One region of the Paraburkholderia sp. J69-1 genome, then DNA from elsewhere that is predicted to be linked to it. Evidence: riboswitches for the same ligand, from Rfam matches in the RefSeq annotation. Region 1 holds a riboswitch; each other region holds the start of a gene.

Region 1 (3,250 bases):
TGACGGGCGGCGAAGGCGTCGTGGGCTTCGAGTGCCGCGAGCGAAATAGCCGAGGGCGAGGTGTTCATCAGACGATCCGGGTGTTCGAGCTTCATGAAATTTCCTGCCGGCGGGCGGCGCGAGGCCCGTCAGGAGCCTCGCGCCGCCGCGCCGATGCGGTTGGGGTTAAGCGCCGATTGCCTTTTCGTAGGCGGCGGCGTCGATCAGCCGGTCAGGCGTGGCGTCTGCGGCGGGCTTGATCTTGAAGAGCCACGAGTCATAGGGCTCGCTGTTGACGTCTTCCGGGGTATCGACGAGTTCGGCGTTCGACGCGACGATCTCGCCCGCGACCGGTGCGTAGATGTCCGAAGCGGCCTTGACCGACTCGATCACGGCGACCGCTTCATCGACGTGGACCTTGCGGCCGGGTTCCGGCAGTTCCAGGAAGACGATGTCGCCCAGCGCCTGCTGCGCGTGATCGGTGATGCCGACGGTCAGCGTGCCGTCGGCTTCGGTGCGGACCCACTCGTGCGATTCGGTGTATTTCAGATCGGCCGGGATGCTCATGGTTGCTCCAGTGCGTGGTTGCTTATAGGGCTTGAAAAGAGGGAGGCGTGCGCGGCGTGAAGCCTGTCTATGCGGACAGGATCAGGCGACCATTACCTTGCCGTTGCGCACGAACGGGAGTTTTACCACGCTTGCGGGAAGGGCCTTGTCACGGATCTGCACCTGCACGGCGTCGCCCGGCTGCACGCCCGCGGGCACGCGCGCGAAGGCGATCGATTCCTGCATCGTCGGCGAGAAAGTGCCGCTCGTGATCTCGCCTTCGCCCTGCGCCGTGAGGACCTTCTGGTGGGCGCGCAGCACGCCCGCGGCCTTGCCGTTTTCCTTATGCAGGATCAGGCCGACGAAGGTCGAACGCGTGCCATTGGCTTCGAGCGCGGCGCGGCCGGTGAAGTCGCGCGGCTCTTTCATGTCGACGGTCCAGGCGAGGCCCGCGTCGAGCGGCGAAACGCCTTCGTCCATGTCCTGGCCGTAGAGATTCATGCCGGCTTCGAGGCGCAACGTGTCACGTGCGCCCAGGCCGCAGGGCTTCACGCCCTGGCGTACCAGCGCATCCCAGAGTTCGCAGACGGCGGCGGCCGGCACGACGATTTCGAAGCCGTCTTCGCCGGTGTAGCCGGTGCGCGCGATCATCAGCTCGCCGAACGGCGTCGCTTCGATCTTCGCGGCATTGAAAGGCTTGAGCGTTTCGGAGGCGCTGCGCGAGGAGGGCGCAACCTGCCAGACTTTTTCGCGGGCGTTCGGGCCCTGCACGGCGACGATCGCCAGATCGCGGCGCGGCGTGATGGTCAGGCCAAAGCCGCCTTCGGCGTTGAGCTTGTCGAACCAGGCGATGTCTTTTTCGGCGGTGCCCGCGTTGACGACGGTGCGGAATGCATCGTCGGCGAAGTAATAGACGATCAGGTCGTCGATCACGCCGCCTTCGGGGTTGAGCATGCAGGAGTAGAGCGCCTTGCCCGGCACCGTCAGCTTGGCGACGTTGTTGGCGAGCGCGCGGGCGAAGAACTCGCGCGCCTTCGCGCCGGCGAAATCGACCACGCACATGTGCGAGACGTCGAACATGCCGGCGTCGGTACGCACGGCGCGATGCTCGTCGATCTGCGAGCCGTAGTTGACGGGCATGTCCCAGCCGCCGAAGTCGACCATACGGGCATTGAGCGCGCGGTGCGTGTCGTTCAGCGGGGTGCGTTTGAGTTCGGTCATGGGGCCTCAGGCGGTCGCGAGGTTTCGTGCGGAATTCACGTGATTTCGCGCGAAAACGAAAAAGGCCATGCAGGAAACGCCGCCGGCACAATGCCCGTGGTCGTTTCCTGCATGGCCCCTCTGTCCTCGATACCTGAGAGATTGCGCCTCGAAAGACGCGCGCCCCTTCGGTGGGCAGCCTGAACGTCCGGGTGCGTTACGATCCGCGCCGCCGTCCTACTGCCGCTCTCCAGAGTTGCGGACCTGAGTGCCGATTCGCCTGTGGCGATCCAGCGGTCCGGCGCGCACGGTCCTTTTGCCTGAGAGTTTGTGGGTTGCCCCTTCGGCGGCGCCATCCGACTTCGACGGCGCGCTCTCCCGACGCGCGCAGCGATTGTGCTGGACGCCGTGGGGCTGTGTCAATCCGGAAAAAATGGGTTTCGGGGCGGCGGGTAGCTACGCGCTAAAGGCTGCGATGGCCGCCTGGCAAGGGTTTGCGCGAGGGCGTTTGTGCTCGCCGTGCTCGCGCAGACGGGCGATTTTTGGCTTGCGATCTGGCCCGCTTGGTTCGTTTGGTTCGTTCGGTTCCAGCGCGCGCGCAAAAGAAAACGGGCCGCGCGAAGGCGGCCCGTTTCGTCAAGCGATGCGCTGCGGCGGATTTATTCGCCGATCGCGCGCGCCGCCGTATCGAGTTCCTGATTCAGCACGTGCTGTTCGTCGCCCGAAATGCCGCCGCCATGCTGGGCGGCCATGTCATGCGCTTCGCCGCGAATGGTGTCGAGACGGTGATGCAGCGCGCCACCCTGGGGCGGCGGGTAGTAGCCCTGATTCACGCGGTTGTCGATGCGATGGCTCAGGTTGTCGATGCGCGCATCGATTTGATGCAGACGGTCCACGGCCACTTCATGCGGATTCGGGCCGCTGCGTACCGCGGGCTGGTTGACGACGCACGCGGCGAGCGTCGAAACCAGCGCGCTCGCGGCGGCGAATTGAACGGTACGGCGGAAGGCACGGTTGATACGGGTCATTGCTTCGACTCTCCTTGTGGTCATTGCTGCTCTTTTTGGCGTTGTACGTCGGCAAACGTCCCGCGCGCGCGGTGCGATGACCGCGCGGCTTGCGGCAGATGTAACCGTTTGTATGGACCTTTCAGCCGCGTCGGCGGACTGCAAGGTAGCGACGCTCTAGCCACAAGCCTCAAGGCTCAGGCAGCACGCGAAAACGCGATCGTGCGGCCTTCGGCTGCGCTTTGCATGGCCAGTTCGACGATCGTCATCACGTCGATGGCGTCCTGCGGGCTCACCGGGAACGGCTGGCCGTCGCGGATCGCGGCAGCCAGCGCGCGGTACAGATCGGCGTAATTGCCGGCTGCGTTGGGCACTTCGCGCTCCGACTCCTGGCCGTCGTCGGCCATGGTGTGCAGGCGGCCGGCCTCGTTGCCAGCGCCGAAACCGGGTTGGCCGGGGCGCAGGCCCGCCTTCAACTGGTCTTCCTGGGTATCGAGGCCGTTCTTCAGGTAGCTGCC
Region 2 (3,250 bases), on a different contig from region 1:
GCGCGAACGCTTCGATGCGTTCGGCGCGCTACCCATCGCCATGTTGTGCGGCAACGACGATGCGTTTCTCGATTGCCTGCGTGCAGGCGCAACCGGCGGCATTCTGGCGAGCGCCCACGTGTGTGCCGATCTGCTCGCACACGTGCAACAGCTTTTCAACGCAGGGCAGGCAGAGGAAGCAACGCAGTTATTCGCGCATCTCGAACCGGTTCTACGGTTGCTATTTGCCGCGCCCAACCCCAGCGCAATCAAGGCGATGATGTCGCTCGACGCAAGCCTGCGCGCCGAAACGCGCATGCCCATCACACCCGCCGACGAGACTCTCGTGCGCCGCCTCGCAGCGGCGCGCATCGAACTCGACGAATTGCGGGCGCTTATCGGCCAGCCGCAGCCGCCTGCGCAACAAGCGGCGCACGCGTTGCTGCGACGTCTTCGTCAACCAGCGACGCGACAGCATCGGCCGTAGCCGCCGAAAGCGTCCAGCCCAGATGCCCGTGCCCCGTGTTGTAGAAGACGTTGCGCTGCCGCCCGCGTCCGACCTTCGGCAGCATGCTGGGCAGCATCGGCCGCAGACCCGCCCACGGGATCACGCGCGAAGTCGAGATCGCAGGGAAGTGCTCACGCGCCCAGCGCACCAGCGGCTCGATGCGATCCGAGCGGATATCGCGATTCGCGCCATTGATTTCTGCCGTACCGGCGATGCGAAAACGATCCGCGCCCAGCCGGCTCGTGACGATTTTCGCCGCGTCGTCGAGCAGGCTTACCCACGGTGCGGAGGCGCGGCTCGCTTCGTCGTCCAGACACACGGTAATCGAATAGCCTTTCACGGGATAAACGTTGACGTGATCGCCCACCTGCGCGGCCAGAGCGCGGCTGCCTACACCCGCGCAAATCACGACGCGGTCGAATGTGGATGTCGAAGGCAAGGCGTCGCGCACGGAAGCGATTTCAACCTTGCCGCTTGAAGCATCGACGATCGATTGCACGCTTGTGTCATATTGAAACGCCACGCCCAGACGCTCGCAGGCTTGCGCGAGACCCCGCGTGAATTTATGAATATCGCCGGTGGAATCGGATTCAGTAAAGAAGCCGCCGAAGAAGTCGCCCTGAAGCGTGGGTTCGATAGCGCGGATTTCGTCGGGCGTGACGGCGCGCCGGTCGAGTCCGCCTTCGCGCAAGAGCGTATTCACTTTCGTCGCGGCATTGAATTCCTTTTGCGTTGCATAGAAGTGCAAAATACCGCGCTGTTCGTGATCGAAATCGATGGACTCTCTTTGCGCAATCGAAAAGAGATGTTCGCGCGCCGCAATGGCGAGCCGCACCGTTTCGATCGTGTTGCTGCGGTAGTTTGGAATCTGGCGCAGAAACTCGCCAATCCACGAGTATTTATGCCAGTTGGGGCGCGGATTCATCAGCAGCGGCGCATCGCGCCGCATCATCCAGCGCAGGCCTTTTAGCACCGTGGCGCGGCTGTTCCAGACTTCCGCATTGCTGGCGGATAGCTGGCCGCCGTTCGCAAACGACGTTTCCATCGCGGCATAGCGGTGACGATCGATAACGGTGACGCTATGGCCGCGCCGTGCGAGTGCATAGGCGGTGGTGACGCCGGTAATGCCGGCGCCGATAACGGCGATTCGTGACATGACATGGTCCAGAGTGCGTGAAGCGCATTAGGCATCGCCGGCCGATTGCAACCGGCGCCGATGCCCCATCTGTCCATGTACCTGAGAGTTTCGCCTGCGTGCTTACGGCGCGCGAGGCTCCCCTTCGGTGGGCGCCATCGTTGCGATGCGCCGCTCTCCAGATGTTCCGGCTGCGTGGTCCTTTTGCCTGAGAGTTTCCGGGGCGGTTGCTCCGTCGGCGTCGTTCCGGTAGGACGATCTCTTCCATGCAGCGTGTGAGAACGCCTCAAGATTAGCGGGGCAGAGTGCTCACGGCAACCGCTTTTTCAAAATTCGCTCTGCGATGTTTCGCCGATAGATTTTCTATCGCGCAGCGCGATGTCGTTCTATCGGCACGCGTGCGGCACCGATTCGCGCGGCTTGCCCGCGGCATCCGCCATCGCTGTTAATCCGCGTATCAGAAGTTGTGCACCAGACCGATGATTTCCGTCGTGATGTTTTTGCCCGCGCCCACGGCGATGCCTGGGCCGGCTGCATCGGTCACGGTAAATGCCGTCGATCCGTGGTTGCGCACGCCCGCCACGCCCGCATAAAAGCCCGTGCGTTTCGACAGCAGATAGTCATAGCGCAAGGCCCACGAGAGCGCGTGGCCGTCGCCGCCCGAACGCAGCCAGTACTGGCCGAAGCTCGCCAGCAGCGAACCGCCCGCAACATGGCGGATCAAGGCGTTCACTTCGTAGAAGTCGTGATTGGGCGTGGCGTAGGCGCTCGAAATCGAACTGCTCACGCCGGTGGCGTTGCGGTGCATCTGATAAAGCGCGGCGGTTTTCACGGCGCCAAAATCGTATGACGCGCCGATCAGGTAATAGCGCCCGGTGCCGACTTGCGTGCTGGTCGTGAGCGTGGCGGTGGGCGCGAAACGCTGCTGCAGATAATCGACATCGGCGGAAAACGCGCCTGCCTTGAAGTTCATGCCAGCCGAAAGCGTGTCGCCCAGCGACGCCGGCACGCCGCCCGATCCGTTCGCGCCGCGTGCATAGAGCGCGCGCAGCGTGAAGCCCGCGATTTCCGGCGACACATAACGCAGCGAGTTCGCCGTGCGCGCGACCGGCACGAACACGTAATTGTTGGTGGCGTTGCCCCAGGCCAGCGCATTGAGTTCGCCGATCGAATAGGTCACGTAGCTCAGGAACAGCGGCGTGTAGTTGTTGCCCGCCTGAATCTGCCCGAACGGACCGCGGATGCCAACCCACGCCTCGCGGTTGAAGAGCGCTGTGCTGCTGGCCAACGCGCCCGAATTCACGTTGAAGCCGTTTTCCAGCTTGAAGACGACGGTATAGCCCGCGCCCAGATCCTCCTTGCCGAAGAAACCCCAGCGCGAAGGCGCGACGGAACTGGACGCTTCGCGCACGACGGTCTGGCCGCCCGTGTTGGCGACCTGGATGGCGGTATCGACGATGCCGTAGAGCGTGACCGACGATTGAGCGTGGGCGCAAGGCGTGCCGAGCGCGGCGGCGGCCAGCGTGACCAAAGCGGTGGTGGCGAAGGTTGCGGATTGGGGCTTCACGGTGTCTCCTGAATGGCGCCGTCGAAATGCAGCGCTCTGTGGAAACAAGAGTTTTGTGTAC
Region 3 (3,250 bases), on a different contig from region 1:
AGCGGATGCCTTCGCCTTGTGCCGGCAGCGGCACGGTCGCGGCGGCTTCCACAACCGGCGAACGCGCGGCCAGCAGTTGCAGCAGACGCTCGGTGGCACCGGCGGCGCGTTGCAGATCGCCCCAGACTTCGGCGACCGCGCCCACCGCGCCCGCCGTGAATACTGCGTAAAGGATGAACTGGGACAACTGGCCCGCCGTCATGCGCCCGGCCAGTACCGCTTGCGCGCCCAGCCACAGCACGAACACAATCGCCGCGAACACGAAAACGATCACCACGGCGGAGAGCCCCGCCCGTGCGCGAATGCGCGTGAGTGCTGTTTCAAAGGCCGTTTCCACTGCGCCGCCAAAGCGCCGCGCTTCGTAATTTTCCTGCGTGTACGACTGCACGGTGGGCATGGCGTTGAGCACTTCGCCGGCCAGTGCGCTTGCATTGGCCACCTTGTCCTGACTCGCGCGCGACAGACGCCGCACGCGGCGCCCGAAAATAACGATGGGCGCGACCACCACGATCAGCGTCGCGATGATATAGGCGGATAGCACCGGACTCGTCGTCACCAGCATCGTCACGCCGCCGATCGTCAGCAGCGCGTTGCGCAAACCAAGCGACAGACTCGTGCCGACTACGGCCTGAATCAAGGTCGTATCCGTGGTTAGCCGCGAGAGTACTTCGCCGGTTTGCGTGGTCTCGAAGAATTCCGGGCTCATGCGCATGACGTGGTCGTAGACCGCGCGGCGCAAATCGGCCGTGACCCGCTCGCCAAGCCACGAAACCCAATAGAAGCGCAGGGCCGTCGCCGCCGCGAGTATCAGCGAGACGATAAAGAGCGCGATGAAATAGCGGTCGATATGCGTGCGCTCGCCGCTCGCGAAGCCGCGGTCGATCAGATATTTGAACGCCACGGGCAGCGCGAGCGTGGCGCCCGCCGATGTCAGCAGCGCGAGAAACGCCAGCGCCCAGCGCCCCGCATAAGGCCGCAGGAAAGGCAAGAGGGCGAACAACGGGGTGATGCGGGCGGAGCGGGGAGCGGCGTCTGGCATGGATTTCCTCGCCCTCGCGAGAGGGCATCGATGGGCGTTGAAACGCGATTATCGTTCAATGGACTCCAGGCCGTGCGCGGACATCGCATCGTCGCGTATTTGACACGAAGCTTTATCGACACCGATAATTGCGCCGACTCTTTCGTGGGAGAGAGAGGCCATCTGTGCCTCCGCCGAAGGCGCAAGCTCCCGGAATCGCTCAGGCACATGTACCACGAGAGAATTTCGCCGACTGGAGAGAGGCTGCGATTCACGCGATCGATGCGCGTGCAAGGATCGCGGTCCACCGAAGGGGCAGGCTCGTAACGAGCCCAAACTCTCAGGTAAAAGGACAGAGGGAGAGGCTTTCGAGGTGTGCATCGCGCACCCTGTTCTTTTCCAGGTTCTTATGCTTTTTCTGCTGTTGTCGTTCCCGCTGCCGCTCGTTTTACCGAGGTGCGCAGCATGCTGAATTACATCTATCTCCTTGCCATTACCGCCGAAGCCATGACCGGCGCGCTGGCCGCTGGCCGCCGCAAGTTCGACGTGTTCGACGTGTTTGGCGTTCTGGTGATTGCGTTCGTTACCGCACTGGGCGGCGGCACGGTTCGCGATATCTTTCTCGGCCATTTTCCGGTCGCGTGGACCCAGCATCCCGCTTATCTGTATCTCGTGCTGTGCGCGGGTTTGCTGACGATGCTGATCGCGCCATATCTTCGACATCTGCAAACGATATTTCTCGTACTCGATGCAATGGGTCTGATGGCGTTCACCTTGATCGGCTGCAATGTCGCTTTGACGATGGAATATCGCGTGCCGGTCGTGATGATGGCGGGTCTGGCGACGGGCATCGTCGGCGGCATATTGCGCGATGTGCTGTGCAATCGCGTGCCCATTGTGTTTCGCCACGAGATGTATGCGAGCGTTTCGCTGCTGACGGCGGGGCTTTTTCTGCTGTTGCGCAGCGCCGGCGTCGATACCGATCTGAATACCGCCATGAGTTTTATGGCCGGTTTATCCTTGCGCCTGACCGCGCTGGCGCGGTTGGCGTTTGCCGGTTTTTGCACTGGCTCAACGCAGCAATGCAGGAGGAAAGCGTGGCGCGTTGCACGATTGATTCCATCGCAGTGAGCGTCGGGAAATTCGCCGCCACGACCGGCTGCATGGGTTTGCTGTTTTACGCGGCTGCGGCCCACGCCGTGCAGTGGCGCGTGCTCTCACACGATTCCGGCGCGACGATCTATTACGACGCTTCCTCGATTGCCGCCGAAGCAGGCATCGTCAAGGTGTGGACGCGCACAGAGTTCGACCCGCCCAATCTGATTGGCGCGAAGCAGGAAACCCACGATCGCGCCTTATTCGCGTTCCGCTGCACGGCGCGCAAAGTTGGCCTGGCGAGCCTGCTGGCCTACGATGCGAACGGCGATGAAATCGCGCGGGCGGTCGAACCGAAGATTCGTTTCGAGCAGGTCGACCCCGTGGGGCCGGCCCGCACGTTGATGAAGATCGCCTGCGCTTCGCGTGGATGAAGCCTGCGTTTCGCTTCACTTGCCGCAAAGCAGCAGCAGGCGCTCCTGATCCGAACACGGCCGGCCATTGACCACCTGCGCGGGGGCGCGTGGCTGCGCGCCCGCACCGGCGGCCGCCTGCGTCGCGGCGCGATGCGCGAAGCACGCCTTCAGGCGCCGCTCGACCGGCTGATAGTATTGCCATCCCCTACCGAGTCCAGGCAGTTCCAGCTTGACCTGTTTCCATTTCGGATGGCCGTGCTCCTGCAGATTGTCGAAGTTCACGCAGAGCGAATCGGCAAAACGCCGCAGATTGCCGACCGTATCGCGCAGGTTGTAATCGTAGGTGACGAGAAAGGCTTTGACCGTCCACGTCGGCACATCTTCCTTGAGCCAGTTCGGGTAGCTGGAGGTGTGAATCGTCGCGGGGAAATAGGTTTGTTTCGCGCGCGCGGTTTCCGGCGCGGCCGGATCGACGTGCAGGAAACGGATCTGCTGCAGCAGATTCGGATTCATGTCGGTAAAAAGTTTCGCGGGCTGACCGGCGACGATAATCGCCACGTCGATCTTCTTGACGATCAGCGCGGCCAGCGCATCTTCGTTGCTCAGATGCTGCGCGTTCTGATCGGGAATCGGCTGGCCGAACATCAGGCGATACAGCGTGGTGGCCGATTGCGCCGTGCCGCTGCCGATCAGCCCGACGCTCATGACCTTATCCTTGATC

The links. A riboswitch is a leader RNA that binds a small molecule or an ion and turns the genes downstream of it on or off. The one in region 1 is predicted to bind glycine.
Region 2: linked by a shared signal. The riboswitch ahead of U5A67_RS06455 (D-amino acid dehydrogenase) and the one ahead of gcvT (glycine cleavage system aminomethyltransferase GcvT) in region 1 are both predicted to bind glycine.
Region 3: linked by a shared signal. The riboswitch ahead of U5A67_RS24065 (trimeric intracellular cation channel family protein) and the one ahead of gcvT (glycine cleavage system aminomethyltransferase GcvT) in region 1 are both predicted to bind glycine.

Annotation. Positions count from the first base shown of each region.
Region 1 is NZ_CAJMZG010000004.1:350,767-354,016, forward strand. Features, by position in the region: gene gcvP (aminomethyl-transferring glycine dehydrogenase) at 1-95, opposite strand, end outside; gene gcvH (glycine cleavage system protein GcvH) at 166-546, opposite strand; gene gcvT (glycine cleavage system aminomethyltransferase GcvT) at 628-1,746, opposite strand; glycine riboswitch at 1,857-1,989, opposite strand; glycine riboswitch at 2,025-2,116, opposite strand; gene U5A67_RS09840 (hypothetical protein) at 2,385-2,753, opposite strand; gene U5A67_RS09845 (oxidoreductase) at 2,930-3,250, opposite strand, start outside.
Region 2 is NZ_CAJMZG010000003.1:161,331-164,580, reverse strand. Features, by position in the region: gene U5A67_RS06460 (4-hydroxy-tetrahydrodipicolinate synthase) at 1-466, shown strand, start outside; gene U5A67_RS06455 (D-amino acid dehydrogenase) at 375-1,643, opposite strand; glycine riboswitch at 1,809-1,899, opposite strand; gene U5A67_RS06450 (porin) at 2,080-3,189, opposite strand.
Region 3 is NZ_CAJMZG010000013.1:209,777-213,026, forward strand. Features, by position in the region: gene U5A67_RS24060 (ABC transporter transmembrane domain-containing protein) at 1-1,039, opposite strand, end outside; glycine riboswitch at 1,175-1,264, shown strand; partial or broken gene U5A67_RS24065 (trimeric intracellular cation channel family protein) at 1,484-2,135, shown strand; gene U5A67_RS24070 (surface-adhesin E family protein) at 2,146-2,547, shown strand; gene U5A67_RS24075 (TAXI family TRAP transporter solute-binding subunit) at 2,563-3,250, opposite strand, start outside.